2 regions of the Ralstonia flatus genome follow, and region 1 is predicted to be linked to the other one. Evidence: predicted binding sites of a transcription regulator. Region 1 holds the regulator's gene; the other holds the start of a gene.
The links. The regulator NrdR, encoded in region 1, represses ribonucleotide reductase genes. The targets are predictions, from matches to a motif close to CACNANATNTNGTG.

Region 1 (16,154 bases):
ACGTACCTGTGCGCGCACGCCGGAGTTCCAGCTGCGATAGGGCACCGACTAAGGCGCCGCCCGCGCTGACGCGATGTGCACGCTGCCAATACGCAGACCAGCTTGATGTGGCGAAAAAAGCTAGCAACCCCACGACGACAACCACTGTCATCAACTCGACCAAGGTGAATGCACGCGTACGACGCATCAGCGTGCCCCGGCTTCGGTCACTTCGCGCCAGCTGAGTCGGCCGAGTTGACGCGTGTATGTGCGCGATTCCAGTTGCTGGACACGTTCGCCATCCAGTTGCCACAGGACGGTGTGCGTCGCTTGCGTAGCGCCACCGCGAGGTGTCTCGGCGGGCGGAGCGCTCTGTATCGTAATGAGCGGTGCGCCGAGGACAACCCGGCCTGTTCGCCCATCTTTGGTCACGGGGAGGCCGGTTTTCGCGTCCAACAGATAGGTACGTTCCCGGTCGGCAGCGTCGCGTGTGGTGAGCAGCAAACTGTTGAGACCGGCTGCGGTCAGGTCGTCTGGCCTTTGGCCAGTGGGCAGATCGATGCGCCAGCCTGCGACGCTGTTACTTCCCGGCTTGATGACCACGCCATCTAATACTTCGCTGGTACTCAAACCTTCGAGGCTGTCGCGCCATAGATTGCGTCGAGACATGTTTGTATCTGCGACGCCATACAGCGTGGCATGCCCGTCGGCACCGACTGCGGTGAAAACGAGTAGTGGACCTCCAGCGGTGGACGCCAGGAGGATCGGACTCAGAATGCGCTGGACGGAGCCGCCGCGCGAGGTGGCCGTGAAGAATGGCGTGCGGCGCTCGGTATCGTTGGAACCCAGTGCGTGCGACCAAGGCGGCGCGCCCCTCAGATCGAAGCGCCAGAGTTGGCCATGCGCGTCAGCTACGTAAGCGAAGGTGGCTGTTCCGTGCGGCCCGAGTGCCACCGCAGGGGCGCCAAGGCCTCCTCGACTGGCAACTGGAGGCACCTGGATCGACAGAGCTGTGCCGGGTTGGTCCAGCTCTACGAGCAACAGGCGGCTTTCCGCACGCTCGCTGCCTTCGCCATTGCCGCTGATTGCGAACCAGCGACGGTGTCCGTCGCCGCCGTTGTTGACGGGGACGATAGGGATGGGGCCTGCCATGTGGCCGACACTGGGATCGTTGCTCGCATCATAGGCGAGCATCGGTGGCGGCGTGGACGAGGTCGGATCGGTGACGTCCACCAGAAACATGCCCGACCCCATTTCACCATTTGGGCAAGCGAGTAGTGACCGCCATTGCATTCCGACCAGCGCATCCGCTGCGACAGGTCGGCTGCAGATTGGCGCCGGTACCGGTTGCCCGAGAGAGATATTGCGCACAGCCGCGGGCAGGGCGGCGTCCGGGATGACGGCAAAGCGCTCCATACCGCTTAGCGCATCGAAGCCATGCAACATGCCGTCGTTCGCGCCGATGTAGACCATCCATGGGCGGCGCGCCTGCTGTTGGCGAAATGGTTCGTGACTTGCATCGAGAGCGAAGCCGGGCGGACCGAGCAATTGCACGCGTGCGCCGGGCATTGCGCCCAGCACGGATTTGCGTGGGCGCAGCGTGGGATCGTCGTGCTCGTGCTGTCGTACGCCACGCAGATAGTCGACGTGTCGGGTACCAAGCTCGTCGCCTGTGGCAATTTCGGTCTGCTGGTCAGGCGATAGGGCTGCCCAGCGCAGCCTGACTGGCGTGCGAACGCCGGATCGACTGCGATGAAACGTCCAGAGCTGTCTCGCATCTGGTGAGACACCATGGAGCTGGCGGCTCGCCTCCCAAAGATCCGGCGGTGCCGGGGCATCGAGCGTACCGAGTGCGGGCAGAAACTGCATCCCACGGAGTTTGCCGCTCCAAGGGTCGGCGCCGGGCGCGACGACAATGTGAGTCGGCAGGTGACCGGCGGGATTGCTGCCCGTGGCGGCAAGGGTTGAACTGACCAGCGCTATGGCGATCCCTATACAGATTTGACATGCTTTCATGGCTCGTTTGCCCGTGGGCGAAAAACGGTTTGCAGCAGCACATTGATCTGCGGGTTGATGCCAAAGCCTGCGGCTGTAATCCTAAACAGCGAAGGCGCGCGCCCGGCGCCGGCTTGTATCCACTGGCCAGGTAATGCGTCAGGAATCGGCTCGATGACATAGCGAGCCGGCGTTGCGCTGAGTCCGTCTCGCTGCGCAGCGGTAGCGAGTGTCACACTGCGCGAACCGCTGTCGATTAGATCAGCAAGCCTCGAGGCCGATTGACCCTGAAGTGGCCAACACAGGCCGGCTTCCGTGCCTTGCCCGCAGATGCCGGGAACAAAGCCAGCCAAAGTGACGGGATCAAGCGCCGCTATGCGCTCCGCATCCATCGTGACGGGGCAGTTTCTGCGGATTGGCGTACCGGTCGCCACTGCAAGTTCGCATTCGGCCGCGCCCAATGCAGTTTCGGCCGCGTGCAAAGCGATCGCATAGTCTGCAGATAGACCGGTACGGCGGAGGTGGTCTTGCACGAGTTGAAAGGCCGTAACCGTCAACAAGCTGATGATGATTAACGTGCCGCTCACGGCGATGACCGAGAAGCCGCGCATGCTTGTTCGTTGGATCAGCATGCGTCAACCTCGCAGCGGAGTGGGTTGCGTACGGCGAACGTGGCGGTGAAGAGGGCGCGGTTACGGCGCGGATCTTCAGGCTGGAAGGACAGGTCTTCTAAACGTGCGCCTGGTACGGACTCAAGTCCGGGGAATAAGGCGATATTGTCTGGTGTTGACGGTCTAAGCGAATACCAGTCGCCGCGTACGACGATGGCAACATGGACTTGCTCTACGCGGTACCAATCTGTGGCCGCTATGGTCCGCGCGGATACGGTCTCGGCTGGCGATGTGGTGGTGGGTGCAAGCGTGTACAGCAGTTGTAGCGTCTCGACTCCACGTACGATTTCGCTCGCGTTCACTGCAACAAGAACATCGCCGCTGTTAAGTGACACGGATCGGCACATGAGTCGTGGAGCCTGTTCGGCGTCAGTGCTGACGGAGATGAACAGCAACATGCTTCCCAAGCGGGGATCAGCTTCTGTTCCAGCGCGCTCCCGTACGCCGTAGTTGTCGCAGTCCAGCGTGGCGCCGTCAGCTTCGTGGGCGTTTGGTGGCAGGTGGTTGCGGCCGGAGAAGCGGACGAGCAATGCGTCGCTGTGTTGTACTCCGTGCGGACCGCATTCCAGTTCGACAGTTTTCTTTGGCTGGCCGCAGTCGTCCGCTCCGACCAGTGACAACGGCGCAGTCGCATCCGCCCAGCGACGGACGGCGGAAGCGGTGGGTGTGTCAGTGATCCACCCCGCTTGGCGTACCGCTTTGCCAATCAACTCCAATGCACGCATTCCGCGATCCTCAATGAGGGCTTCGTCGGCCAGCCGCTGGTAACGTGCCCGCGCGATCAGCAGTAATTGCAATCCGATTGCCAACACCATCAGGGCGATGATCATGCCGACCATCAGTTCGACGAGCGACGCGCCTCGCGTATGCCGTTGGAGCGAGCGCGGCATCTCAGCGGCTTTCCATCTGGTTGGTTTGTGCGCGGGCCTCAACTGCCAGCGCGCGGGCGGCATGGCTGGCGGCCTCCAGATAATCGAGCGCGCGGAACATGGCTGCAGCGCCGAGGGAAAGGACGGCCAGGGCAACAAGGGCCTCGAGCAGGATGACGCCGTGTTGGTGGGTAACGTGCGGACGGACAGGCATGGGTCGGCTGGTACTGGTCAGCCGCTCAAGTTAGTGCGAAGTGGGCCGTATAACTGTCATATCTCGTCAATACCCTCTCGAGAATTGAGCGCCTGGGATTCCGGGATGTGGCGGATCGTTGGTTTTTCGCCAACATGCGCCTTCCCGAATATTGCGGTTGAAGGAGGGGTTGTTGACACTTTTTGACTAATTCCCCACTATTCTGGGGAAGTAGCTGCCTTGGCTTTTCGCCCGGTAGAGCGCAGCGTTCACGGGGGTGGACGCGATGACATAGAAAATTCAGCCAGTACAAAACCGGCAGGGCCCGCGAGTAACTTCGAGGGGGCCGCCGGATAGAACAATAGTCGGGGGTCAAAACATGCTTAATGGAATTTCGCCTTTGGGGCGGAGTGGGTTTCTGGGCGGTCGTCTCTCCTGATATGACCGCAGCGGTCCGTCATCACGTCACCGCGCATCATCAGCCGTCGTCACACAATTCCTGGCAGGCATTCCGTGGAGTTGGGTGTGCTGACGTCATTGGCGTTCGGTCTCTGCACAAGTGCCGCGGGTTCACGATTGTCGAGATCCTGGTCACGTTGACCATTGTGGCCATCCTCGCGGTGATCGCCGTGCCGTCTTTCAATGGAACCATCCAGCGGGCGCGCACGCAGTCTGAAGCCAATTCGCTCGTCAACGATATTCAATTCGCCCGCGGGGAAGCCATCAAACGGGGGATGCCCGTTAGTCTGTGTGCGTCACAGGACGGGGCAACATGCACCAACGCGAACGCGTGGCACGTCGGTTGGATCATTTTCAATGATGACAATGGGTCCGGCACGCTCGACGCGAGCACCGATAGCGTTCTGCGTTATCGGCCCCGCTTTACTAGCGGCGATACGTTTACTGCAACGACTTCTTCCACGTCGAGTGCCCTAACGTACAGCCGCGACGGTTTTGCAATCAATCTGCCGAACAGCGGCACGTTCAAGGTCTCGCTAAGCACAACTCCTGTGAATGCCACCGCGGCCCGATGCGTGACGGTCAACATGGTTGGGCGGGCTGTACAAACGGGTGGTGCATGCAGCTAAAGAAGAATCGAGATTCGGCCGCTGGCTTCTCGCTGATCGAGGCGCTTATCACTTTGGTGGTGGTTGGTGTCGGCCTGTTGGGATTGGCCAAGATCCAGGCGGCTGCCGTAAGTAACACGCAAACGTCCCGCACGCGCTCGCTGATTGCGCTACAGACGGAAAGTCTGGTCGCAGCAATGCATGGGAATCGGGCCTTCTGGGCGGTCCCGAATACCGCGCCGGCGACCTTCGGCGCGAGTAGCGTCGCTGTGGCGGATTCCCGCGGAGTGCTGAGCACGGCAGTGCCAAGTTGCCCGGATGCAAGCGGAAATGGCTGTACACCCGACAAGCTTGCAGCGTACGACCTTCAGCAATGGGCGCTGTCGATGAATACGAGCTTTCCGGGCTATACAGCCACTGGCAACTGCAGTACTGCTGCCACTTTGCCGGTGAGCTGCAACGTCACCGTAACGTGGATTGAAAAGACCATTGCCGTCAATGCCAATACGGCTTCTGCGGCTGCTGCGGCGCAACCGTCCGTCCAACAGAGCTATACGGTTTACGTCCAACCATGATCCGCAAACCGATGACTACCCGCACGCGACGGACGCATAGGCAGGCCGGTACGGGCCTGGTCGAGATCCTGATCGCTATGGTGATTTCGCTTTTCCTCCTGAGTGGCGTAGTGGTGATGTTCGTGAACATGCAGAAGACCTTCACCGGCCAGGATCAGCTTGCGCAATTGCAGGATAACGAACGGTTAGCTCTGACTATTGCGACCAATACAGTGCAATCGGCGGGCTATTTCCCCAACCCGTTGGTTAACACGGCGGTAACGGCGTTGCCGGGTGGCTCCGGTGTGGCGGCCGGCCAGGCAGTTTTTGGCACGAGTGGAACGGGTGGCGGGAGTAATAGCGATACCCTCACAACGCAGTTTGCCGCTGCCAGCGGCGACAGCGTAACGAATTGCCTAGGGCAGACGAACACCACCAGTGGACAAGTTGCATACATCAACACACTGTCCGTCAGCGCAAACAACGAATTGCAGTGTTCGGTGAATGGTCAAGCGGCGGTGCCCCTCGTTAGCGGGGTGTCCGCCTTCAGCGTTCTCTATGGCACGGATACCAACAACGATGGAAACAACGATGCATACCTGACTGCCGCGCAAGTTAGTGCCGGAAATCTTTGGTCTGCCGTCCACACCGTTAAGGTCGTCTTGAAGTTTGCCACGCAATTCGGTAGCGAAACTGGGCTGGCTCCGAAACCCTGGACACAGACGATCAGCGTGAAGAATCAGCCATGAAAGCCTCGATGCGTGTTACCAAAATGGGAAGCCTGCGTGCGCGCGGCTATACCCTTATCGTCGGGCTGCTCTTGCTGCTCGTGCTAACACTGTTTGCGGTGAGCATATTTCGTAGCTCAGGCCTGCAGGAGCGAATCGCGGCTGGAACGCGGGACAAGCAGCGTGCGGTAGAGGCTGCCCAGAGTGCATTGCAATACGGCGAATGGTGGATCGGGCAAGGCAATGCATCGGTCAGCGTCAACTGCGCCGACGTCAATAACGGCAACGTGCTGACCAACATGCGAGTTTGCTCCAACGCATTGACGAATCCATCGAAGCTTCCGTGGAGCGCTGGAACGATTTATCAACCGCCTTCAATGACTGCCAATGGCGGTGGTGGCATGGCCGGAGCGAGTTCGCCGGCCGGCGATATCAACTATGCGGGCGTGCCTGGCCTTTACATCAGTTATCTCGGTTTGAGCCCTAGTGGATTGGCTCAACTGTACCAAGTGACCGCCTATGGCTATGGCGGCGATGCGACCACCGCTGCTGTTGTGCAAAGTACCTATCAAATGACCGCGGGTGCGAAGGATCTGGGGCTGCAATGATGAAAAATAAACCACGTTTCGCTTTACTGGCGGCCGCCGCAGTACTCCCCGGCGTGGCCCAGGCACAACTCGTGATCAGCGATACGCTGACAGGGGTTAAGTCTTCCTATGACTGGACGGCACTGAACGGCGCGTGTCTGACAGCCGGCAACAATACAGGCCCGATCCCCGCCTGCACGGGCTTGAAATACTACGGACAGACTACGCAAGTGGGTGGCGCGACGGGCCGGCTCCCCGATACACCGGGCGCTGGCGCGCTTCGTCTCACCAACGGGGACTACCAAGCTGGCACCAACGGCAACAATCAGACCGGCGCAGTGGTTTCAAATTTTACGTTCCCGACGAATCAAGGTCTGCAGGTCACATTCACGACCGTGACATATGGTGGTAATGCCTATCCGAACGCCAACGGGGACAATAGCGGGGCCGATGGTATTAGCTTCTTTCTATCCGACGGATCCAAACCGGCAACAGTGGGTGCATTGGGCGGGAGCCTTGGATATAGCTGCTCCAATGGCAACTCCACCTACGATGGCGTGCAGGGCGGGTACATAGGACTAGGGATCGACGAGTTCGGGAACTTCTCCAATTCCGGCGATAACACGAATACGGGCGCAAACGCGAACGGTGGGGCGGGGGCAATTCCCGGTCGAATAAGCCTGCGCGGTGCGGGCAACACCAACTGGGCTTACTTGAGCAGCGCCTATTCCAGCTATTACCCGTCAAATCTCACGGCTTCGCAACGCCAAGCTGCGGTACAGAACACCTGTAGGTCGGGCACGGTCTGGGATTACAGTAACGCTAGCAGACCAAAGAAAACATCTACGCAACTCAAGTACAACTACAACTACATTACCGGTGACACGCTTGATGGCGTGACGATCTACAGCCAAGAGGCAACTGACCAGCCAACGCGAGGTGCGGCAACCCCAATCACGTACGCGCTCAGCATCACGAACGATGGGTTGCTGAGTCTTTCCTACAGCGTAAACGGCGGCACCACGCAGCCGGTGATCAGTAATCAGAGCATCACTGCGCAGAATGGCCCGTTGCCGTCTTCGTTTCGCTTTGGATTTTCCGCCGGTACCGGCGGCGGCAGCAACGTGCATGAGATTACGTGTTTCAAGGCTGCGCCCGTCGAGCAATCTAGCAGTTCTGCGGGCACTAACATCCCGCAACTGGGGCGTGTTACAGCAGGGACACAACTTTATCTTTCCTATTTCCATCCCAAGAACTGGTGGGGTGAGCTGACCGCGCAGACCATCGGTCCCGATTCGACGGGCAAGCTTGTTATCAATTCCACGGTCAACTGGGACGCCAGCTGTGCGTTGACTGGTGGACCGTGTACTGCAATGGGGTCGGGCACCACGGTTACGGCGCAGACAGCCCGGAGCATATTGAGCTGGAATGGCAGCGCCGGTATCCCGCTCCAATGGGGGAACCTAACCACTGCGCAGAAGGCCGCGTTGACAGCGGGTGACGCGAGTTCCACCAGTGCTCGCCTGTCTTACCTTCGAGGAGACCGCTCGCAGGAAGTCACTTCCGGCGGCTCGGGAACGTTCCGCGCCCGGACGGGGGTGTTGGGGGATATCGGAAATTCGAGCCCTACCTGGGTGGGTAGCCCGTCGGCTCCATACAACGGCCCGTGGGTAGATGCACTGTATGCCAAGGCTTCCCCTACGGAGGCCCCTGGAACGTACGCTAGCTTCAAGACGACGTACGGGCAGCGGCAGAACGTCGTCTACGTGGGGTCCAACGATGGGATGTTGCATGGTTTTCGCGCCGGAAGCTTCGATGCCAACGGCAACTTCGTCAACAATTCGACGACCCCTAATGATGGCACCGAGATACTTGCCTACATGCCGGCCGCTGTTGTCAACACGATCCACAACGGCTCGAATGGCAAGCTGGATTATGCGTCGCCTGGGTACACGCACAATCTGTACGTAGACGCGACGCCCGGAACCGGCGAGTTGTACTACAACGGCGGCTGGCATACGTGGCTGGTTGGCGGGTTGGGCGGTGGCGGAAATGTTAACGGTCCGATCGGCGATGGCATCACCACCGGTACTGGGGCGATCTACGCACTGGACGTAACGGATCCAACTACGTTCAGCGAAAGCAATGCAGGCAAGCTTGTCATCGGTGAATGGTCTTCCGCGTCCATTTCTTGCTCGAACATGGCCAACTGCGGCAACTATCTGGGCAACACCTATGGCACTCCGGTCATTCGCCGGCTCCACAATGGCAATTGGGCGGTTCTGTTTGGCAATGGCTTAAATAGCAAGAACGGTACGGCGGGCATGTTCATCATGCTTGTGGATTCCAAAGGGCAGGTCACGTTCCGCTATTTGGATACGGGTTATGGTCCTACCCAGGCCGGTACCACCAACAAGAATGGCATTGCGTTCGTGACGCCCGCCGATCTTGATGGTGACCACATCAGCGACTACGTCTATGCGGGCGATGTCTATGGCAACGTCTGGCGCTTTGATCTGACGTCGCAAGATCCGAATAGCTGGAGTGTCTCTACCAAACCCCTCTTCACGACGCTGGCGGGGCAACCAATTACTTCCAAAGTCATCGTTGCCTCGGTCCCCGGCTCGGGCCTGGGCGGCCCGGCGCGATTGATTGTGAGCTTCGGCACCGGTCAGGCATTTCCGGCAACGCTGACGAGCGCAGCTTCGTATGCGACTGCGAATCAAGCGCTATACGGGATCTGGGACTGGAACATGGATGGATGGAACGCCATCGCTCCTTCCACAGCGAAATATGCGTCGCTCGCGTCGTCGGCGGGCCCGTCAGGGGGCATAGTGCCGTATTCGAACTTGCAGCAGCAGACGTCGACGGACGCTGGTACTTCAGCTTCGGGCCTAGCCCAGCGAAACGTCACAAGCTCGAAAGTCTGTTGGAGTGGCTCTACGGATTGCACCGGTAGCAATGTGCAGTTCGGATGGGCGTTGCCGTTGCCTACGGGCCAGAACGAACAGGTCGTCTACAGCCCGTCGCTGCAGTACGGCGTGGTGAATGTCAATACACTGATCCCGGCTGTCCAGCAGGTGCTGTCTTGCAATACGACGCCGGCATCAGGTTTCTCATATGGGATATCCGTCGCCAACGGAGGCGCGACGGCAAAACCATATTTTTACGACAATGATGGCAACTTCCTTACCTCCGGCGGGCAAGGTGTCAGCGCCGTGGGGATGAGCGGAACGGGCACTTCGACGTTTGTGTCGCTCAACGGAAAAGTGTATGCGGTGATGCAGGGTTCGGACGGGACGCCACGGTTCATTCAAATCAATCCGTCTGCCACGGCCATCGGCTCGCGCCTGAACTGGCTGAAGCTGCGCTAACAGTAAGTGTGAGTTATGAATCACGAGACGCTTGTTCCTCGACGTACGGCCGCGGGTTTTACCTTGGTTGAACTCATGATCACAGTGGCTATCGTCGCTATCCTAGCGACGATAGCGTACCCGTCATATCAACAATACGTCCTGAAGTCGCATCGGGTCGATGCTAAGACAGCGTTGCTCGATCTGGCCACACGGCAGGAGCGGTATTTCACGTTGCAAAACATTTACACGAGTTCGCCGTCTGCGCTCGGTTATGGGTCGACATCGTTCCCCATGTCGATCCAGTCTGGAAATCAAAGCTACTACCAGATGAACGTGCAGGTGAATAATGCGGCCTCGTCGCCTGCATATTCGGCGTCGGCACTACCCGCTGGTCCGCAAACGGCGGACGCCTGCGGAACATACACAATCAACCAACTCGGCATACAAGGCAACCTCAACATGAAGAGCGGGACAACGTCCGCGCAATGTTGGTAAAAAAAGAGTCCATCTGGCCCCTTTATTTCCGCACATTCGTCGCCGCAACCTCATCCAGCACGTCCCGGAACTCTGCCAGATCCTCAAAACTCCGATACACCGACGCAAAGCGGATGTACCCGATCTTGTCCAGCCGCTTGAGTTCGCGCATCACCAGTTCGCCCACGCGGTCGCTGCCGATTTCCTTTTCGCCGTGGCTGAGGAGTTTTTCTTCGATGCGGGCGATGGCCTCGTCGATGGCCTCGGCGGATACGGGGCGCTTGCGCAGCGCCAGCCGCATGGAATCCTTGACCTTGTTGCGGTCGTAGTCGACGCGGCTGCCGTTCTTTTTGACGACGGCCGGAAAGAACAGCTCGATGCGTTCGTAGGTCGTGAAGCGGCGGTCGCAGGATTCGCAGCGACGGCGGCGGCGCACGGTGTCGCCTTCTTCCGACATGCGGGTATCAATCACCTGGGTGGCCGCGTGGCCGCAAAAGGGGCATTTCATGCCGGTGGTCTCCTCGGCAACCTCAAAGAACGCACTGCGCTAAAAGAACAACGCCGCGATGGCCCCTCATTCAATTCGGGGCGCATCGCGGCAGGGTACTACGTGGCCGGAAGATCCGGCCATCGGCGGATGCCTTAGGCGTAGACCGGGAACTGCTTGGTCAGCTCGGCCACCTTGGCGCGCACGGCGGCGATGTTCGCTTCGTCGTGCGGATTGTCCAGCACATCGGCGATCAGGTGGGCGACCTTAACGGCCTCCGCTTCCTTGAAGCCACGCGTGGTCATGGCCGGCGAACCCAGGCGCACGCCCGACGTGACGAACGGCTTTTCCGGGTCATTCGGAATCGCGTTCTTGTTGACGGTGATGTGGGCGTCACCCAGCACCTTCTCGGCTTCCTTGCCGGTGATCTTCTTGGCGCGCAGGTCGACCAGCATCACGTGGCTTTCAGTGCGGCCCGACACGATGCGCAGGCCACGGGCCATCAGCGTTTCGGCCATGGCTGCCGCGTTTTTCACGACCTGTTGCTGGTACGCCTTGAATTCCGGCGACAGCGCTTCCTTGAACGCCACCGCCTTGCCGGCGATCACGTGCATCAGCGGGCCGCCCTGAATACCCGGGAAGATGGCCGAGTTGATGGCCTTTTCGTGCTCGGCCTTCATCAGGATCACGCCACCGCGCGGGCCGCGCAGGCTCTTGTGGGTGGTCGTCGTGACGAAGTCTGCGTGCGGCACCGGGTTCGGGTACACACCAGCGGCGATCAGGCCGGCGTAGTGCGCCATGTCCACCATGAAATACGCGCCGATCGACTTGGCGATCTTGCCGATGCGCTCGAAATCGATGCGCAGCGCAAATGCCGATGCGCCGGCGATGATCAGCTTCGGCTTTTTCTCTTGCGCCAGCGCTTCGAGCGCGTCGTAATCGATGTCTTCCTGCGCGTTCAGGCCGTAGCTCACCACGTTGAACCACTTGCCGCTCATGTTGAGCGCCATGCCGTGGGTCAGGTGGCCGCCTTCGGCCAGGCTCATGCCCATGATCGTGTCGCCCGGCTTGAGCACGGCGAAGAACACGCCCTGGTTGGCTTGCGAGCCCGAGTTCGGCTGCACGTTGGCGGCTTCGGCGCCGAAGAGCTGCTTCACGCGGTCGATGGCGAGCTGTTCCACCACGTCCACGTATTCGCAACCGCCGTAGTAACGCTTGCCGGGGTAGCCCTCGGCGTACTTGTTGGTCAGTTGGGAGCCCTGCGCGGCCATCACGGCCGGGGACGTGTAGTTCTCGGAGGCAATCAGCTCGATGTGGTCTTCCTGACGCTGATTTTCCTTCTGGATGGCGGCAAAGATTTCGGGATCGATCTGGTCGATCGTATAGCGGCTGCGTTCGAACATGGCGAGTGTCTGGTCTGAAACGAAACGGAAATGGCGGAGATCGGGCGAGGCGTGGGGAAACATGCGCGCGGCTTGAACGACTGCGCTCGGTGTTGGCCGATTGCAGGGGGTGTCCAAGTCACCCTGTGCTTCCCATTCGCTGCCCAGGCGAGCGGCAGGCGCCGTTGTGCATGACGCCAGAAACCTTGCGCTTCCTCGTGGTCGCTGCCCACATGTCGAAGCCGCTCAAAGCAGCTTCAGGATTCGCCAGTCGCGCAAGGTGGAATGGTTGCCCGCGAGTGTACGACAGCCCCATGGCCGCTGCAACAAGCGGGCGTGCAGACGCGCACATTGCGGTGCAATACCGCACAACGCTTCAGGTAAACTCTGACCTTTCGTTTTTTCAGGCCCGGAGACACTTCCATGATCGTATTCGTGACCGGCGCAACGGCCGGGTTCGGCGCGGCCATCGCGCGGCGTTTCGTGCGAGAAGGCCATCGTGTGATTGCGGCAGGCCGCCGCCAGGACCGCCTTGACGCGCTGAAGGCTGAATTGGGTGACGCCGTGCTGCCGTTCGTGCTGGATGTGCTGGATGCCGACGCCGTTGCTGCGCTGCCGGGTACGCTGCCCGAGGGCTGGCGCGAAGTCGACGTGCTGGTCAACAACGCCGGTCTGGCGTTGGGCCTCGAACCCGCGCAGCGTGCTGACCTGACCGATTGGGACCGCATGATCGGCACCAACTGCTCTGGGCTGGTGCATATGACGCGTGCGTTACTTCCGGCCATGGTGGAGCGCAATCGCGGTCACATCATCAATATTGGCTCGATTGCCGGGACGTACCCGTATCCGGGCGGCAACGTGTATGGCGCCACCAAGGCGTTTGTCCGCCAGTTTTCGTTGAACTTGCGGGCGGACCTGACCGGCACGCGCGTACGCGTATCGAACGTTGAGCCAGGCCTTTGCTCCGGCACGGAGTTTTCCAACGTGCGTTTCAAGGGCGACGATGCCCGTGTGGAGAAGGTCTACGAAGGCACCGAGGCGCTCACCGCCGACGACATCGCCGAGGCCGTCTACTGGATGGCGGCGCTGCCGGCGCACTTCAATGTCAACGCGATGGAACTGATGCCCGTTTGCCAGTCATTCTCGGCCACCAGCGTGACGCGAGGCATGGCCTGAATTCGAGCGCAAGCCCTCGGCCGGTCGGTGGATGGCTGGCCGCCACTTGCGTCTTGGTAAAATTACCCGATGGCTTCTTTTGACTGGAACCTGCGCGTGTATTGGGAAGATACCGACGCAGGCGGCGTGGTGTTTTACGCCAACTATTTGAAATTTTTTGAGCGCGCCCGCACCGAGTGGCTGCGCGCCCTCGGGGTCGATCAGCAGGCGCTGGCCGACACGACCGGGGCCATTTTCGTGGTCCGCAGCACCGCCGTGGATTACCGCGCGCCGGCCCGCTTGGACGACCTGCTGCAGATCCGTTCGCGTATGGAACGGGTCGGCCCCGCGTCAGTCCAATTCGCCCAGGAAGGCTGGCGCGGCGACGTTTTGCTCGCATCAGGCACGATTCGTGTTGGATGTGTCGACCGGCTCACTTTCCGGCCGACCCCGATTCCCGCTCCCGTACTCGCAACCATCAAAGCCGCCGCATGAATCCCGTCGAGGTCACACAAGATCTGTCGATCGTCTCGCTGGTGCTGCACGCCAGCCTCCTGGTCCAATTCGTCATGGGCCTGCTGCTGGTGATGTCGCTGTTCTCTTGGACGTACATCTTCCGCAAAGCGTTTGCGCTGCGCGCCGCGCGCAGCCAGACCGAATCGTTCGAGCGCGATTTCTGGGCCGGCGGCGACCTGCAGGCGCTGTATCAAAGCGCTGCCAACAACCGCCACACCACCGGCGCGCTGGAACGCATCTTTGAAGCCGGCATGCGCGAATACCTCAAGGCGCGCGAGCTGCAGCGCGGCGGCGGCGATCCGAGCGCCATTCTCGATGCCTCCCGCCGTGCCATGCGTGCGGCTTACCAGCGCGAGATGGATTCGCTCGAATCTCACCTGCCATTCCTGGCGTCGGTCGGCTCGGTCAGCCCGTATATCGGCCTGTTCGGCACGGTCTGGGGGATCATGAACGCCTTCCGCGGCCTGTCCAATGTGCAACAGGCAACGCTGTCGGCGGTGGCGCCTGGCATTGCCGAAGCGCTGGTCGCCACGGCCATCGGCCTGTTTGCGGCCATTCCGGCGGTGATCGCCTACAACCGCTACGCCACCGAGATGGACCGCCTGGCCAACCGTTTCGAGAGCTTCATGGAAGAGTTCTCGAACATCCTCCAGCGCCAGACGCGCTAAGGAGCCGCGCTCATGGCTACCATCCAGCGAACGCGCCGCGCCCGACGGGCCAAGGCTGACATCAACGTCGTTCCGTACATCGACGTGATGCTGGTGCTGCTGGTCATCTTCATGGTGGCGGCACCCGTGGTGAACCCGGGCGTGGTCAATCTGCCCTCGGTGGCCAACGCCACGCCGCAGCAGACCCAGCCGCCTATCGTCGTGACGATCAAGGGCGACGGCACGATCCTTGCTCGCATCAAGACGGGTTCCGGCGCCACCGAGCAGAAGCTCGCCAACAACAACGAGCTGCGCGCATTTGTGAAGCAGCGCACGGACGAAAACCCCGATCAGCCCGTCGTGATTGCCGCCGACAAGTCGGTGCAGTACGACCGCGTGCTGACCGTGATGAGCGTGCTCAAGGGCGATGGCGTGAAGCGCGTCGGCCTGATGGTGAAATCGTCATGAGCACGTTGAAGAATCCGGGCGAGGCAACCTGAACGTCATGGCTACGACGTCGTTGCACCGTTACGAGCCTGTTCGCGAGCGCGGCACGCTGCGCGCGTTCGGGTTGGCGGTCCTGACACACATTCTGCTGCTGATCTTTCTGTACTTTGGCGTGCAGTGGCAGAGCAGCACCCCGCGCGGCGAAGAAGCCGAGCTGTGGGACGAGGCGGCGGTCCAGCAGGCCGTGCAGCAGGCCGCGCCGGTGCCGGACGTCAAGCCGGAACCGGTGATAAAGGCGCCGCCGGCCAAGGTGGAAGAAGAAGCGGATATCGCGCTGGAGCAGCAGAAGCGCAAGCGCGAACAGGAGGCTGCTGCCGCCCGTGAGGCAGAACTCGCCCGCCGCGCCGCCGAAGCGCGCGCGGAAGCCCAGCGGCAAGCCCGTCTGAAGGAAGAGCAACAGGCGCGTCAGGCGGAACTCCAACGCAAGGCCTTGGCCGAACAGCAGGCCAAGGAAAAGGCCGCTGAGAAGGCTGCCGCGGACGCAGCGCAGGCCCGCAAGAATGCACAGCTGCAAGCCCAGGCCGAAGCGAAGGCCAAGGCGGAAGCCGATGCGAAGCAGAAGGAATTGAAAGCCAAGGCCGCCGCAGAGGCCAAAGCCAAGGCTGACGCCGAGCGTAAGGCGAATGAATCGCGTGCCAATGCACAACGCCAGGCGCAGCTGGATCGGTTGCGCGCGATGGCCGGTGCGGGCGCGACGGGCACGGTGGCGGGCTCCGGCGGCGGTGTCGGCAATGCCCAGGGCACGGGCGGCACGGCCTCGGCGGGGTATGCCGAGCGCGTACGGGCCAAGGTCAAGCCGAACATCCTGTTCGATCCTTCGGCGGTCAATGGCAACCCGTCGGCGGTCGTGTCGGTGCAGATGGCACCGGATGGTTCGATCTTGTCGAAGCGCCTGACGAAATCGAGCGGCAACGGCGCCTATGACGAAGCCGTGATGCGCGCGGTCGAACGCTCGGATCCGCTGCCGCGCGATACCAACGGCAAAGC
Region 2 (16,154 bases), on a different contig from region 1:
TGGCGGCGCGATGCAGCTTCCACCAGCCATTGCGGTTCCACTTCGAAGGCCGTTGCGTACAGGTCGCGCAGGTCTTGCGGGATGCGGTCGATGCGGGCCAGCGAGCCGTCGAAGTACTTCAGGTCGGCGACCATCACTTCGTCCCACAGGCCGCGTGCCTTCAGGTCGCGCACCAGGTAGTCGTTGACCACCGTGAACTCGCCCGACAGGTTCGACTTGACGTACAGGTTCTGGTACGTCGGCTCGATGCAAGCAGACACGCCGATGATGTTGGAGATCGTCGCCGTCGGGGCGATCGCCACGCAGTTCGAGTTGCGCATGCCGTACTGCTTGATGCGGCCGCGCAGGCTGTCCCAGTCCATCGTCGACGACATGTCGGCTTCGAGGTAGCCGCCGCGCTCTTCGGCCAGCAGCTTGAGCGAGTCTTGCGGCAGGATGCCGCGATCCCACAGCGAGCCCTTGTAGCTGCTGTAGCGGCCACGCTCTTCTGCCAGCTCGGTCGACGCCCAGTAGGCGTAGTAGCACACGGCTTCCATCGACGTGTCGGCAAACTGCACCGCTGCCTCGCTGGCATACGGCACGCGCAGCACGTGCAGCGCGTCCTGGAAGCCCATGATGCCCATACCGACCGGACGGTGGCGCAGGTTCGAGTCCCGTGCCTTCTTGACCGCGTAGTAGTTGATGTCGATCACGTTGTCGAGCATGCGCATGGCGGTGCGCACGGTCTTCTTCAGCTTCTCGTGATCGAGCACCACGCTGCCGTCGGCCTGCTTGACCAGGTGAGCGACCAGGTTGACCGAACCCAGGTTGCACACGGCGATTTCGCTGTCGTTGGTGTTCAGCGTGATTTCCGTGCACAGGTTGGAGCTGTGCACCACGCCCACGTGCTGCTGCGGGCTGCGGATGTTGCACGGATCCTTGAACGTGATCCACGGGTGGCCGGTTTCGAACAGCATGCCCAGCATCTTGCGCCAGAGTTGCAGCGCCGGCATCTTCTTGAAGAGCTTGATCTCGCCGCGCGCGACCTTGTCTTCGTAGGCCAGGTAGGCCTGCTCGAACGCCTTGCCGACCTTGTCGTGCAGGTCCGGGCAGGTGGACGGCGAGAACAGCGTCCACTCGCCACCTTCCATCACGCGCTTCATGAACAGGTCCGGAATCCAGTTGGCCGTGTTCATGTCGTGCGTGCGGCGGCGGTCGTCGCCGGTGTTCTTGCGCAGCTCCAGGAATTCTTCGATGTCCAGGTGCCACGTTTCCAGGTACGCGCAGACGGCGCCCTTGCGCTTGCCGCCCTGGTTCACGGCCACGGCCGTGTCGTTGACCACCTTCAGGAACGGCACCACGCCTTGCGACTTGCCGTTCGTACCCTTGATGTGCGAGCCGAGTGCGCGCACGTTGGTCCAGTCGTTGCCCAGGCCGCCGGCAAACTTGGAGAGCAGCGCGTTTTCCTTCAGCGCTTCGTAAATGCCGTCCAGGTCATCCGACACGGTGGTCAGGTAGCACGACGACAGCTGCGAGCGACGCGTGCCCGAGTTGAACAGCGTCGGCGTGCTCGACATGAAGTCGAACGACGACAGCAGCTGGTAGAACTCGATGGCGCGGGCTTCGCGGTCGATTTCGTTCAGCGCCAGGCCCATCGCCACACGCATGAAGAACGCCTGCGGCATCTCGATGCGGGTTTCGTTGATGTGCAGGAAGTAGCGGTCGTACAGCGTCTGCAGGCCGAGGTAGTTGAACTGGAAGTCGCGCGAGGCATCCAGCGCCGCGCCCAGGCGGGCCAGGTCGAACTGGGCCAGCTTGTCGTCGAGCAGCTCGGCGTTGATGCCGCGCTTGATGAACTGCGGGAAGTAGTCGACGTAGCGCGTGCTCATTTCCGCTTGCGTGACTTCTTCGCCGAGGATTTCGCGACGGATCGTGTGCAGCAGGATGCGCGCCGTGACCTGGCTGTACGCCGGGTCCTTTTCGATCAGGGTACGGGAGGCCAGGATGGCCGAGTCGTACACCTGCGTCATCGGCACGCCTTCATACAGGTTCTTGACCGTTTCCTTGAGGATCGGCTCCGAGTCCACCGCTTCGCCCAGACCTTCGCAGGCCGAGACGATCACGTTGCGCAGTGCCGCCATGTCCAGCGGGCGGGTGATGCCGCCGTCGGTCACGTTCAGGCCGATGAAGGCCGGTTGCTGCTGGGTTTCGCCGGCTTGTGCGCGCTCCTGGGCGCGGCGCTCGCGGTACAGCACGTAGGCGCGGGCCACGTCGTGCTCGCCCGAACGCATCAGGGCCAGTTCGACCTGGTCCTGCACGTCTTCGATATGGAACGTGCCGCCGTTCGGGCGGCTGCGCAGCAGTGCGCGCACGACGTTCTGCGTTTGTTGGTCGACCAGCTCGCGCACACGCGCGGAAGCAGCACCCTGCCCACCATTCACGGCGAGGAAAGCCTTGGTCATGGCCACGGCGATCTTCGAAGGCTCGAAGCTCACCACGGCGCCGTTGCGGCGAATGATCTTGTAGTCGGCAAGATTGACGCCGGAAGCGGTGCCGGGGGCCACGGCCGTGCCGCCAGCGCTTTGCGCAAATTGCGAAGGATTGGCGGTGCCGGAGTGGATTTCGGATTGGGCCGTCTGCATGTGGACTCCTGTTGAACCGTTCGTTTTATTGGCTCGCCGATGGTGAAACACCCTGGGCGAATCCTTGCGCTACGCGGAGAAATGAGACGGAAAAGACCCCTGCCTTTCCTCAGCCCCCAAGCGCCGGCTCGACCTGCCGTACGCCCGCCCCCGCGTGGCGCTGAAATAAGAATCCCGGAAAGCGACCACTACATCTAGTGTTCAACTCCGGGATTGACGCTAAGTATAGTGGCCCAATCGAATTTGCCTAGACTTGACAGGTGGGGGCGGAGGGCTATTTTTCACCCGCCAATGCAGTGCCGCAAACCCGCGACGCCAGTCTGCACAAAGGGTCGGCGGGACTGGCGTGCGGCGTCGCAATGGCCGTCTCTTCAGAATAATTCTTTCTATCGACGTCGCAAGTTCAATAGACGTCACCTCATCTACGGTAGGGGTATGTGTGCGGCGCACTGCACCGGTGCACGCGTGCCGCGCCCCGGGGCATCCCCCGACATTCCCTCGCTCAAGAAATCCGAATAGCCGCATCAGCATTCTTGCCGCGGCTGTCACTTGAGCGACAGGCCCCCACCCTACGCTTCGGTCGCATTGCAGGGAGCGCAATCACAGCGGCGAGACACCGAGCGCCGCGCACAACGACCGAGGAAATCGACATGGCTTGGAATCACCCCGCCCGGCGCCTGCTGACGGCTGCGCTGAGCACGACCGTGGCAGCGACGCTGGCGACCACATTGACCGCATGCGGCGGGGGCGACAGCAGCCCCATCGCCAACCAGGGCAGCACGGACGCGCCCTCCGCCAGCGCCAGCAAGAAGGTGCTGATGGTCGGCGTGGACGGCGCCACCTATGCGCAGGTACAGAGCGCGCTCTTGCAGCGCAGCCTGCCGAACCTGGGCGCGCTGGCGGTGATGCCGGCATCGACCGGCGGCACGCTCGGCACCACCACCGCCCAGCCGCAGCTGGACACACCCAGCTGGGCCACCGTGCTGACCGGCGCCTGGCAAAACCGCCATGGTGTGACCGACGACACGGTCACCACCCTGGCTGCCCCAAGCGTGTTCAGCTACGCGCGCAGCGCCGCCAAGGCAGCCGGCACCACGCAACGTCTGGGCGCCGCCGTCAGCTCGGCCGCGCTGCCGGCCCTGCTCAAGGCGGATCAGCAAGCCGGCAATCTCGACACGCTGGTCGACTGTGCCCAGGTGGACACCTGCGTGACGCAGAACAGCGTGAAGCTCGTGCAGTCCGGCTACGACGTCGTCTTCGCGCAATACACCGCGCCGGCCGCCGCCGCGCTGGCCTCGGGCCTGCAGAGCGATGCGTACACCGCTGCGCTGGCCAACGTCGACCAGGCGCTCGGCACGCTGCAGGCCGCCATCGCCCAGCGCCGCACCGCCAACCCGAACGAAGACTGGCTCGTTGTCGTCACCACCAGCCACGGCCTGGACGCCACGGGTGCCACCACGTCGGCGCCGACGCTGGAAAACCGCACCGCCTTCATCGCCCTGAACAAACCGGTCAACGCCGTGCTCGGCAAGACCGGCATGGCGGCGCCCACGTCGGAAGCCACGCTGGCCGCGCTGCCGAGCGAGGCCGACATCGTGCCGACCGTCCTGGCGCAACTGAACGCCGCCGTGCCGCCTACGGCGCATCAGCTCGACGGTGCAGCGCTCACGGCCAGTGCCGTCGGCGTGCGCAACGTCCAGAGCACGGTCGGCGCGTACAACGCCTCGCTGGTGCTGAACTGGCAGAACCCGACCCCGGCCAGCGGCCCGATCACCGTGCTGCGCGACGGCAAGCCGGTCGCCACGCTGCCCACCACGGCCACGCAGTACACCGACAGCAACATCGCTGCCGCCAGCGGCATTTACCGCATCAACTACACGCTGGTGCGCAACAACGTGCCGGTGTCGATGCTCGCGCAGATCGCCTACGTTGCGCCAACGCCGCTGGCCACCTCGCTCACCAACGGCCTGGCGGCGTATTACAGCTTCGACCCGCTGCCGCCCACCGACCGCAAAGCCAGTTCGACGATCGGCCCGTGGGTGGCAGGCACCGACGGCGGCGCAGCTGCGACCGACCCGTTTGGCGGCACGGCCCTGTCGGTCGATTCGCGCATCGACGCCTACAAGCTCACGCAGAACGGCCCCGACATCGCACAGAGCCCGCAATTCACCATCGGCTTCTGGTTCAAGTCGGATTGCACGCAGGGCAACGGCACCGGCGAGCCGATCCTCTCCAACAAGAACTACACGTCCGGCGCGAATGCGGGCATCGCGTTCGGCCTGTTCGGCGGCTGCGAGGTGCGCTTCAACCTGGGCAGCGGCGGCAAGCGCGACGACATCCAGGGCATGAAGTTCAGCGCCAACCAGTGGGCGTATCTCGCCCTGTCGGTGGACACGCAGGCCAAGCGCTTCAGCGCCTACATCCTCGATCCGGTGCTCGGCGTGCAGAAGGTGGAAGACAAGGCCATCGCCAATACCGACGTCACGAAGCTCAACGGTCTGGCCACCAAGGTCTGGGGCCTGAACGACGACGCCACGCACAACTACGTGCCCAACAACCCGGGCTCGCTCAAGGGCGTGATGGCCTACGACGACCTCGCCATGTGGACGCGCCGGCTGACGCTGGACGAACTCAAGACGATCAACGGTTCGCACCAGCCGCTGTCGTCGCTGAACCCCTGATCCCCTCCCCCAACCCGAACGAGACCGCTCATGAAGCCCTTCATCCACCCTCTCGCGCGGCCGCACCGGCTGGCCGCCGTGCTGCTGTGCGCCGCCACCCTGTCGCTGTCGGCCTGCGGCGGCGATTCGAACGACGGCACGCCCGGCACCGGTACCGGCCCCGGCACCGCCCAGCCCGATCAACCCGGCCAGCCACCGGCCAACAAGCCGACCCTGCACTGCGCTCCGTAACGCGCGGCTTCCCATCGACTTGCGTTTGAGACCGACATGACTTCCGACACGAACCACGCCAACAACGGCAGCCGCCGCAACTTCCTCAAGATGGCCAGCACGGGGGCGATTTCCGCCGCTGCGCTCGCCGCCTTCCCGCCATCGATCCGCCGCGCGCTGGCGATTCCCGCCAACAACGCCACCGGCACGATGCGCGACGTTGAACACGTGGTGATCCTGATGCAGGAGAACCGCTCGTTCGACAACTACTTCGGCACGCTGCAAGGTGTGCGCGGCTTTGGCGACCGCTTCCCCATCCCGCTGGCGGGCGGCCTGAACGTCTGGCAGCAGACCTACGTGCCAAGCAGCGGGCCGAGCCGCACGGTGCTGCCGTATTACCTCGACAGCAGCGCCGGCAACGCGCAGCGCGTGTCCGGCACGCCGCACAGCTACCCCGATGCGCAGAACGCGTGGGACCTGGGCCGCATGAGCAAGTGGCCGACGTACAAGCAGACGCAGTCGATGGGCTATTACAAGCAGGCCGAGCTGGACTTCCAGTTCGCGCTGGCCAACGCCTTCACGCTGTGCGATGCGTACCACTGCTCGTTCCACGGCGGCACCAACACCAATCGGCTGTTTCACTGGACGGGCACGAACGATCCGACCGGCGCGGCGGGCGGCCCCGTCATCGACAACAGCGGCGATCACCTCGACGCCAGCGTCACCTACAACTGGACGACCTACCCCGAGCGGCTGCAGGCGGCCGGCGTGTCGTGGAAGGTCTACCAGAACATGCCGGACAACTTCACCGACAATCCGCTCGCCGGCTTCAAGGCCTACCGCGATGCCAACGCCGCGCGCGGCAACCTGGCCGACGGCAGCCCGTTCCCGCCGTACACGCCGGCCGACGAAACCGTCAGCCCGCTCATCAAGGGTGTCGGCAACACCATGCCCGACGGCGGCTTCCTGCAGGCCTTGAAGGACGACATTGCCGCCGGCCAGCTGCCGCAGGTGTCGTGGATCGTCGCGCCGGCTACGTATTCCGAACACCCCGGCCCGTCGAGCCCCGTGCAGGGCGCGTGGTACACGCAGGAAGTGCTCAACGCGCTGACCGCCAACCCGGCCGTGTGGAGCAAGACCGTGCTGTTCATCAACTTCGATGAGAACGACGGCTTCTTCGACCACGTGCCGCCGCCCGCAGCCCCGGCCTATGACAACGGCGTGCTGGCCGGCAAATCGACGGTGAGCACGGCCGGCGAATACCACACGGACCAACACCCCTACGGCCCCGGCCCGCGCGTGCCGATGTACATCGTTTCGCCGTGGAGCCGCGGCGGCTGGGTGAACTCGCAGGCGTTCGATCACACCTCGGTGCTGCGCTTCCTGGAACTGCGCTTCAACGTCAAGGAGCCGAACATCAGCGCGTACCGCCGCGCGGTGCTGGGCGACCTAACCAGCGCCTTCAACTTCGTCAACCCGAACACCGAAACGCTGCCGACGCTGCCCAGCCGCGACAAGGCAACCGCCGACTCGATCCGCACCGCGCAAGGGCTGAAGCCGCAGGTGCCGCTGCCCTCCGTCACGGCGCAGCAGATGCCGACGCAGGCCACCGGCACCCGCCCCTCGCGCGCCTTGCCGTACGAGCTGCACGTCAGCGCGCGCGAAGACGCCACCAACCGCGCGCTGCGCCTGATCTTCAGCAACACCGGCACGGCGGCCGCCGTCTTCCACGTGTACGACCGCCTGCATCTGGACCGCGTGCCGCGCCGCTATGCGGTCGAGCCCGGCAAGATGCTCGACGACACGTGGGACGTGTTCACCGCCGACAAGGGCAAATACGACCTGTGGGTGCTCGGCCCGAACGGCTTCCACCGCGCGTTCTCGGGCGATGTGAGCGCCGTGTCGGCAGCGGGTTCGAGCGCGCCGGAAATCCGCGTGTGCTACGACCTGGCCAACGCCGAGGTCTACGTGACGATGATGAACACCGGCACCGCCGGCTGCACTTTCACCGTCAAGCCGAACGCGTACCGCAACGACGGCCCGTGGACGTTCGACATCCCGGCCGGCAAGCAGCTCGACCAACATTGGCCGATCGCGCGCCAGGGCAACTGGTACGACTTCACGGTGACGGTGCCGCAAGGCGGCTTCACGCGGCGCTTTGCCGGCCGCATGGAAACGGGCAAGAACGGCGTGTCCGACCCGGCGATGGGCACGTGAGGTAGGGCTCTGAAGTAGAAAGATCAGCAGGGAAAGATGCGGGCAGCCTTCGAAAGCGGGCTGCCCGCTTCCGTTTCGGCGCCTGCAGGGAGTGACTTACGGCGTGCCGGCGTCGAAGGGGCGAACGCCACGGTTTCACCCCGACGCTTGAGCCTCACATCCTGACGTTCGAGGCTTTTACCCGCATGCGTGGGGCTCAGACCGCCGTGTTCGGTGGTTCAACTGCCGTGCGCGAGCCTCCGACCCTGGAATCGTTCACGGATGGATCGACGAAATGACCCTCGGACGGTCGCGCTCGACGGTTTCACACTCGCGCGTGAGCCTCGGACCGTGACGCTCCACGGTTTTACCGTCGTGCGTGAGCCTCAAACAGTCGAGACATCGACAGTTTTACCCTCGTGCGCGGCCCTCGGACTGTGGCGCTCCACGGTTTTAGGCTCGCGTGCGATGCCTGGACATTGACGTTCCACCGTTTCACCCTCGCGCCCGAGTCCTGGAGAGTGACACGCCACGGTTTTACCGTCGCACGTGAGCCACAGACGGTGAAGCGTCAGAGGGTTGTCGCGTCAGAGCGCGTGCTGATAGGGGAACAACGCCGCATTGAATCCACCGAGCGCGCGCAGGTGCGCCCAGTCGAAATGCGGTCCTGGGTCCGTCTTGCGGCCCGGTGCAATGTCCGAATGACCGGCGATCGCCGCAATCGGATACGCCGCGCAGATCGCCCGCACAAGCGACGCCGTGGTGGCGTACTGCTCGGGCGTGAAGGGCAGATCGTCGGTGCCCTCGATTTCGATGCCGACCGAGAAATCGTTGCAGCGCGTGCGCCCGAAAAAGTCCGACGCACCGGCATGCCAGGCGCGCGCGTCGCAGGATGCAAATTGCACGCATTCGCCCGTGCGACGGATGAAGAAATGCGCCGACACGCGCACGCCGCGCAGCTGATCGAAGTACGGATGCGCGTCGCAGTCGAGCGTGTTGGTGAAGAAGTCGAGCACGTGGTCGGTGCCGAAGTCCGCCGCGGATTGCGCAGGCGGCAGGCTGATGTTGTGCAGCACGATCAGGTCGATCGGCATGCCGTCGGGTCGTGCGTCGATATTCGGCGAGGGATGGCGGCGCGCGCCATCCACCCATCCGTCCGCGCCGATGTGCAACCGGTCAGGCATCGCCGTTCAGCCCATTTCCGGCCGGTTCGCCGACGCTGCCCGGCGACGCTTCAACGTCACGCGGATCGCGAATGCCAAGCTGCTGCATGCGATAGCGCAACTGGCGGAATGACAGCCCAAGCAGCTTGGCGGCGGCCGTGCGGTTGAAGCCGGTCTGGTCCAGCGCGGCAAGGATCACGTTGCGCTCGACCGACTCCAGGTAAGCCGGCAGATCGATCGGCAGCGCAACGCTCGGCAGGGCGGGCTCGGCCGGCCGCGCAACCGGTGCCGGCTCGGGCGGTGCCAGCGGTTGCGGCATCCCCATCGGGCTTGGCACGGGCGCGGGCATATAGACGGCATCAGGCCAGCCGGCCATCGGCGACGGGGCCAGCGGGTGATTGCCTGCCGCGGCAGCCTGCGCCTCGCGCGTGCGGTGGAACAGCGGCGAGCGCTCGATCTCGGCGCCGAGAGCGCCAAGGTCATCCACGTCGATCGACTCGCCTTCGGCAAATGCGTACGCACGCTCCAGCAGGTTCTCCAGTTCGCGCACGTTGCCCGGGAACGGATACGCGCACAGTTGCTGCAATGCCGGTCGCGTCAGGCGCTTGGGGCGCGGATCGCCGTAGCGGCTCGCGAGCTGCTCGAGCAGCACGCCGGCCAGCACGGGCACGTCTTCGGCGCGCTCGCGCAGCGTGGGCATGCGCAGTTCCAGCACGTTCAGGCGGTAGAACAAGTCTTCGCGGAAACGGCCGGCAGCCACGAGCCGCGCCAGGTTCTGGTGGCTCGCGCACACGACGCGCACGTCGACGGGATCTTCGCGGCTTTCGCCGATCTTGCGCACGCGGCGCTCCTGCAACGCGCGCAACAGTTTCACCTGCATCGTGAGCGGCAGGTCGGCCACTTCATCGAGCATGAGCGTGCCGCCGTTGGCGGCCTGGAAGAAGCCTTGGCGATCGCTGTCGGCGCCGGTAAAGGCGCCCTTCACGTAGCCGAAAAACTCGGCTTCCATCAGGTTCTCGGGAATCGCGCCGCAGTTGACCGCCACGAACGGCCGCGATGCACGCGACGACAACGCATGGATGGCGCGCGCCGCACGCTCCTTGCCGCTGCCGGATTCGCCGCTGATCACCACCGGCGCCATGCTGCGCGCCAGGCGCATCAGCGAGCGGCGCACTTCCTGCATCGCGGCGGAATGGCCCGGCAGCAGATCGTTGGTGCGCTCGGCCAGATCGGCGTTGCCCGGATCGGGGTCGCGCTGCTGACGGCCCAGCGCATTCAGCACGAGGCTGCGCAACTGGTCGAGCGAAAGCGGCTTGGCGATGTAGTCGAATGCGCCGGCCTTGAGCGCTTCCACCGCGTTTTCGGCGCTGCCATAGGCGGTGATGACGGCCACCGGCGTGCGGTCGGCCGTGGCAGAAAGCTGGCGCACGAGTTCAATGCCCAGGCCATCGCCCAGGCGCATGTCGGTCAGCACCAGCGCAAAGCGCTGGCGGGAAAGCGCCTCGCGCGCCTCGGCCAGCCCGCTGGCGAGCACGACGTCGTGCCCCATGCGGCGCAGGGAAATTTCCAGCAGCTCGCGCAGGTCGGCTTCGTCATCGACGACGAGAATGGGTTCGCGAACGATGGCGGCTTTGGGCATGGATCAGCAGAAGATCGGCGGAAATGCGCGGCCGGCGGATCATTCCGCGATCGGCCCGGCAGGTTGGTCAAACATCAGGGTGATGACGAAGGCGCGGCGCGGCAACGTGTCGCGCGCCTCCATGGTCAACGCTCCGGTGCGATCGAGCAAGGACTCCAGCGCGATGGCACCGTAGCGGATCTGCGCATCGTTGGCGCTACACAACTCGCGCGCCATGTAGAGGCCCAGGCCAGTGCCTTGTGCGTCATTCGTGAAGAACGGCTCGAACAGGCTGCGTTGCTGTTCGGTGGGCACTTCGGGCCCGTCGTTCCAGATCACGAGTTCAGCGTGGGTGTCGTCCAGCGCGTAGGCCGCGAGTTGGATCGAGCCGGGAACGCGGCGGCAATAACGCAGCGCGTTGTCGAGCATGTTGCCCACCACCTGCTGCAGCTGCGCCGGATCGAACAGCACGGGCTTGTCCAGGTCGACCGCCACGCGCACGAGGTTCGGGTTGATCTCGGTGGCTTCGCCGGCGCGGCGCAGGGCCTCGGCACGCCAGCGGTCAACGACCTCCGGCAGCACCTGCGCCAGTTGCACGCGCACGCGTTCGCCGCGCGGGCGGCGCGAGAGCATCAGCACGTCGGCAACCACCTGGTCGAGCCGCCGCACGTTGTCGCGGATGATGCGCAGCAGGCGTGTCTCCACGCCGCCGCTTTCCGGCCGCATGTGTGCGCCGCCTTCCTGGCCGTCGCCCGGATCGTCCAACAGTTCGGCGGCCTGGCTGATCGCCGCCAGCGGATTGCGGATCTGATGCGCGACGCTCGCCACCAGCCGCCCCATCGACGCCAGCTTTTCCTGCTGCGCCTGCTCCGCCACACGCTCCCAGCTTTCCACGTGGACCAGCACGGTGTCGTGCAACTCGTGGCGCAAGAACGCTTCGTCATCCGCCGACCAGCCCTGCGTGATCGCGTCGGCCGATGGAATGCGCGCACGCATCTCGCCACCCTCGCCCGGCAGGCCCAGGCCGATCGAGCTGACGAGGCTGTCCATGTAGACGCTGCGCAAGTTGGCCAGGCTCGGCAGGATGAAGCGCAGGCGCAGGCGGGCGCTCAACATGGCGCGGCCGCCCGCAGCGATGGGCAGCAGGTCCAGGATGCGCGGGGCATCGTCGTCGCCGGTGCCGTCGGCGGGACGGCTCTTGCGGCGAAGCCACTGGCGCAGCGTTTCGAGCAACGGGCGCAGGTGCGGCACGTCCTTCAGGTCGAACAACATCGCGCCACTGCCGACAAAGGCGCTCTGCGGCACGCCCAGCAACATGGCTGCGGCCGGGTTGGCGGCAACGACGCGGCCATCGGCACGCACCAGCATCACGCCGTCCTGCATGTCGTAGACCATCAGGCGGTTGACGAGCTGTTGCAGGCGCAGCTCGCGCTCGCGGGCCATCGTCAATCGTTCCTGCGCGATCTGGCGATGCGACAGGCCGTACATCATCGAAGCGGCCATCATGTAGACCAGGCCGTACAGCCCGGCGGATGCCAGGCCCGGCGCAATCACGCCGTCGTTCAGCATCTGCAGGAACGGTTCGGCCAGCACGACGATGGACGCCACGGCCGCCGTGAACAGCGCAAACAGCAGGCTGGTGAGCGCGCCGGCAGCCAGCACCGGCATCAACAGCACCATCGCCACGCTGGCCGACAGGCGCGAGAGCGTGGCATACGCCAGCCCGAGGAACAGCAGATCGAGCACGACATCCAGCCGCACCCGGAATTGGAAGCGCGTGCGCCACCAGCCGGCCGCGGCCAGGATCAGCAAGGCCATCGCCAGATAGGGCAGCGTCAGGCTGAGCAGCGTGTCGCCATTGGGCAGGCCAGCTGCCTCGTTGTGCTCGCGCGGCACCATCACGAACAGCAACAGCACCAGGGCCACGGCGGCGCGGCTGAAGGCGAAATAGCGCAGCAGGCGCCACTGGAATTCAGGCGGATCGGGCTCCAGCCAGACCGATCGCAAGGCACGCCAGGCGTTCAGGCGCGAGAGCAGGCTGCGCGCGCCGGACGGCGTTGCCCGCGCGGCACCCGACGCTTCGGGCGTCATGCGTTGCCCCGGTCAGCATGCTCGGGGCAGCGATAGCGGCCGCCCGCCAGCGCGATCATGCCGGTGCGCGGCGCGTGCACGCCGCATACGGCGCATTGCTCGATGGGTTGGGAGGCCTGAGGCTCAGGCGTGCGCTTGGCCGTGCGCTGTTCACGCGGGGCGCCCTGCTCCTGCCCCGAAGCGCGGGACGAACGCGTCCCCAGGCGGCTCAGCCACCACCAGCCGGCGAGCAGCATCAGGATCAGCAGGACAGGACGGGACATGGAGAACAGGCAGGAACAAGTAACGGCGCAGGCGCCAGGATTGCGCTAGGCGCGATGCAGGATGACTTCGAGCACGAACCGGCTGCCGACGTACGCCAGCAGCAGAACCGCAAAGGCGGCCATCACCCAGCGCAGCGCCACGCGGCCACGCCAGCCGCGGAAACGCCGACCGACAAGGATGCCGCCGAACATGGCCCATGACAGCACGGCGAAGATGTTCTTGTGATCGAAATGGAAGGCGCTGTGGAACAGCTGTTCGGAGAACAGAACGCCCGACGCGATCGTCAGCGTCAACAGCACAAACCCCGCGCCGATCAGGCGGAACAGGAGTTTTTCGAGCGTCAGCAGCGGTGGCAGCAGATCCAACCAGCGGCTGAACCAGCTTGCCTGGGCGGGGCGGTTGATGGTGTGCAGGCGGCGCTCGGCGGCCAGCATGAGGATGGCGTGGAATGCCGCCAGCGTGAAGAGGCCGTAGGCGACGTTGGCTATGGCGAAGTGCAGCTTGAACAGCGCACTGGCCGCATAGCCGAGAATCTGCGTGCCCGGAAAGGCCAAGGGCAACAGGCTGCCGACCAGCGCCACGGGCATCACCAGCAGCCCGAGGCCCGCCAGCGAAAAGAACAGGCTTTCGATCCAGAAAATGCCGACACCAAGCCAGAGCATGGCCGACAGCGCATAGGCAAAGCCGAACACCATGGCGCTGGCCGGGAAAATCGTCTCGTGCAGCAACAGCCCGTGCGCGACCAAGGCGGCCAGCAAGCCCCAACGCCACCAGCTCGGGACGGTATCGGCGGCGCCCGGCGGCGGCGGCACGAGCACCGTCGAGCCCGGCAACCGACCACCCGCCGCCATGGCTCCCGCTGCGGCCTGGGTACCCAACCCACCGCGTCGCGCCCACGCTACCGAAGCGAGGATGCCGTAGAGAAGCGCCGTCAGCGCATACAGTACAATTGCCATTTGCACAGTTTACCGCAGCGCACCCCGGTTTTGGCTGGGGCCCGCCCCCCGCCGAAAGCCTCGTCGGGCGGCAACGCAACATGCGCGCATTAAGCACATTCCCAGCCAGTGCGAGCCAAACGCGCGCCGGCCGTCTCTTCATCCCGTCCCCAATTCCGGATTCCTGTCACTGTCATGCTGGATAACCTGACCCAACGGCTCGCGCGCGTGGTCAAGACCATGCGCGGCGAAGCGCGCCTGACCGAAGCCAACACCGCCGAGATGCTGCGCGAAGTTCGCATGGCGCTGCTCGAAGCCGACGTGGCGCTGCCGGTCGTGCGCGAGTTCATTGCCCGCGTCAAGGAAAAGGCGCTCGGCGAAGACGTCATCACCAGCCTTTCGCCAGGCCAGGCGCTGGTCGGCATCGTGCAGCGCGAGCTGACGGCCATTATCGGCGGCCAGGAAGCGCTGGAAGGCGTCGGCAGCAACATCATGGGCGGCCGCGCGGCCGAGCTGAACCTCAACGTCACGCCGCCAGCGATCATCCTGATGGCCGGCCTGCAGGGCGCCGGCAAGACCACCACGGTGGGCAAGCTCGCCAAGTGGCTCAAAGAGAACAAGAAGAAGAAAGTGCTGACGGTGTCGTGCGACGTGTATCGCCCCGCCGCCATCGCGCAGCTGAAGACCGTTTCCGAGCAGGTCGGCGCAGACTTCTTCCCCTCGCAGCCCGACCAGAAGCCGGTGGACATTGCCGCCGCAGCGCTGGACTGGGCCAAGAAGCATTATCACGACGTGCTGATCGTCGATACGGCGGGTCGCCTCGGTATCGACGAGGCGATGATGCAGGAGATCGCCGCGCTGCACGCCCGGCTGAAGCCGGCCGAAACGCTGTTCGTGGTCGACGCGATGCTCGGCCAGGATGCCGTCAACACCGCCAAGGCGTTCAACGACACCCTGCCGCTGACCGGCGTGGTGCTGACCAAGCTCGACGGCGATGCGCGCGGTGGCGCGGCGCTGTCGGTGCGTCACATCACGGGCAAGCCGATCAAGTTCGTCGGTGTGGCCGAAAAGCTGGACGGGCTGGAGCCGTTCTACCCCGACCGCATGGCCCAGCGGATTCTGGGCATGGGCGACATCCTTGCGCTGGTGGAAGAAGCCCAGCGCGGTGTCGACATGGAAGAGGCGCAGAAGCTTGCCGCCAAGATCAAGAAGACCGGCGGCTTTGACCTCGAAGATTTCAAGGCGCAGATCGGCCAGATGAAAAAGATGGGCGGTCTGGGCAGCCTGATGGACAAGCTGCCGGCTCAGCTCGCGCAGCAGGCGCAAGGTGCCAACATGGACCAGGCCGAAAAGCAGGTCCGCCGCATGGAAGGCATCATCAACAGCATGACGGCTGCCGAGCGCGCCAAGCCTGAACTCATCAAGGCGAGCCGCAAGCGCCGCATTGCTGCGGGCGCGGGCGTCCAGGTGCAGGAAGTCAACCGTCTGCTCAACCAATTCGAGCAGATGCAAGGCATGATGAAAAAGCTCAAAGGCGGCGGCATGATGAAGATGATGCGCGCCATGGGCGGCATGAAAGGCGGCATGAAGGGGCTGTTCGGCGGCCGCTGAGCGGGCTACCCTCCTTCCTGAATCGCACTTTTGATCGACACACCGAACCGTTTCACCGAACTGACACGATGCTGAGCGCAGAACAGGCCCGCGAACTCTGGGCCAACTCCGAAGAAATCGTCAGCGAAGACGCCGTGCGCGGCTCGCTGGACCGCATGGCCGAAGAGATCACCGAGAAGATCGGCGACACGTTCCCGATGGTGCTGTCCGTCATGGGCGGCGCGGCCGTCTTTACCGGCATGCTGCTGCCCAAGCTGGCCTTCCCGCTGGAGTTCGACTACATCCACCTCTCGCGCTACAACAACACGACGGTGGGCGGCGAGATGCAATGGCGCGTGGCGCCGCGCGAGTCGGTCAAGGGCCGCACGGTGCTGGTGCTCGACGACATCCTCGACGAAGGCGAGACGATGGCCGCCATCCGCTCGCGCATCATCGACATGGGCGCCGCCGAGTTCTACTCCGCCGTGCTGTGCGAGAAGACGCTCAGCAAGTCCAAGCCGCTGTACCCCGACTTCTGCGGCTTCAACGTGCCTGACCGCTACGTGTTCGGCTGCGGCATGGACGCCAAGGGCTACTGGCGCAACCTGCCGACCATCCGCGCGCTCAAGAACACCTGACGCAGCACCGCAGCAAGCAAAAAGGGCGACACCTCAGTCGCCCTTTTTTGTTGCCCGCGCATGGTTCAGAGTTGATGCGCGAAGGTACGGATGCCCTTCAGGAGCATCTCCACCGAGATCGCCACCAGGATCAGCCCCATCAGCCGC

Region 2: a site for NrdR is predicted at 2,808-2,821, ahead of R2676_RS03345 (ribonucleoside-diphosphate reductase subunit alpha). Genes of this name have one in related genera too.

The regions. Positions count from the first base shown of each region.
Region 1 covers NZ_CAUDLI010000003.1:525,423-541,576, reverse strand. The annotation lists gene R2676_RS26180 (type IV pilin protein) at 1-187, opposite strand, end outside; gene R2676_RS09570 (pilus assembly protein) at 187-1,995, opposite strand; gene R2676_RS09565 (pilus assembly PilX family protein) at 1,992-2,606, opposite strand; gene R2676_RS09560 (PilW family protein) at 2,600-3,475, opposite strand; gene R2676_RS09555 (type IV pilus modification PilV family protein) at 3,537-3,728, opposite strand; gene R2676_RS09550 (GspH/FimT family pseudopilin) at 4,094-4,795, shown strand; gene pilV (type IV pilus modification protein PilV) at 4,786-5,349, shown strand; gene R2676_RS09540 (PilW family protein) at 5,346-6,077, shown strand; gene R2676_RS09535 (pilus assembly PilX family protein) at 6,074-6,664, shown strand; gene R2676_RS09530 (pilus assembly protein) at 6,661-10,017, shown strand; gene R2676_RS09525 (type IV pilin protein) at 10,033-10,494, shown strand; gene nrdR (transcriptional regulator NrdR) at 10,517-10,981, opposite strand; gene glyA (serine hydroxymethyltransferase) at 11,116-12,363, opposite strand; ZMP/ZTP riboswitch at 12,498-12,627, opposite strand; gene ydfG (bifunctional NADP-dependent 3-hydroxy acid dehydrogenase/3-hydroxypropionate dehydrogenase YdfG) at 12,766-13,518, shown strand; gene ybgC (tol-pal system-associated acyl-CoA thioesterase) at 13,588-13,992, shown strand; gene tolQ (protein TolQ) at 13,989-14,681, shown strand; gene tolR (protein TolR) at 14,694-15,128, shown strand; gene tolA (cell envelope integrity protein TolA) at 15,166-16,154, shown strand, end outside.
Region 2 covers NZ_CAUDLI010000001.1:703,023-719,176, forward strand. The annotation lists gene R2676_RS03345 (ribonucleoside-diphosphate reductase subunit alpha) at 1-2,621, opposite strand, end outside; gene R2676_RS03350 (alkaline phosphatase family protein) at 3,272-5,302, shown strand; gene R2676_RS03355 (hypothetical protein) at 5,333-5,533, shown strand; gene R2676_RS03360 (phosphocholine-specific phospholipase C) at 5,570-7,729, shown strand; gene ampD (1,6-anhydro-N-acetylmuramyl-L-alanine amidase AmpD) at 8,296-8,892, opposite strand; gene R2676_RS03370 (sigma-54-dependent transcriptional regulator) at 8,885-10,510, opposite strand; gene R2676_RS03375 (ATP-binding protein) at 10,550-12,580, opposite strand; gene R2676_RS03380 (PP0621 family protein) at 12,577-12,843, opposite strand; gene R2676_RS03385 (cytochrome C assembly family protein) at 12,889-13,800, opposite strand; gene ffh (signal recognition particle protein) at 13,975-15,390, shown strand; gene R2676_RS03395 (hypoxanthine-guanine phosphoribosyltransferase) at 15,459-16,007, shown strand; gene R2676_RS03400 (MarC family protein) at 16,073-16,154, opposite strand, start outside.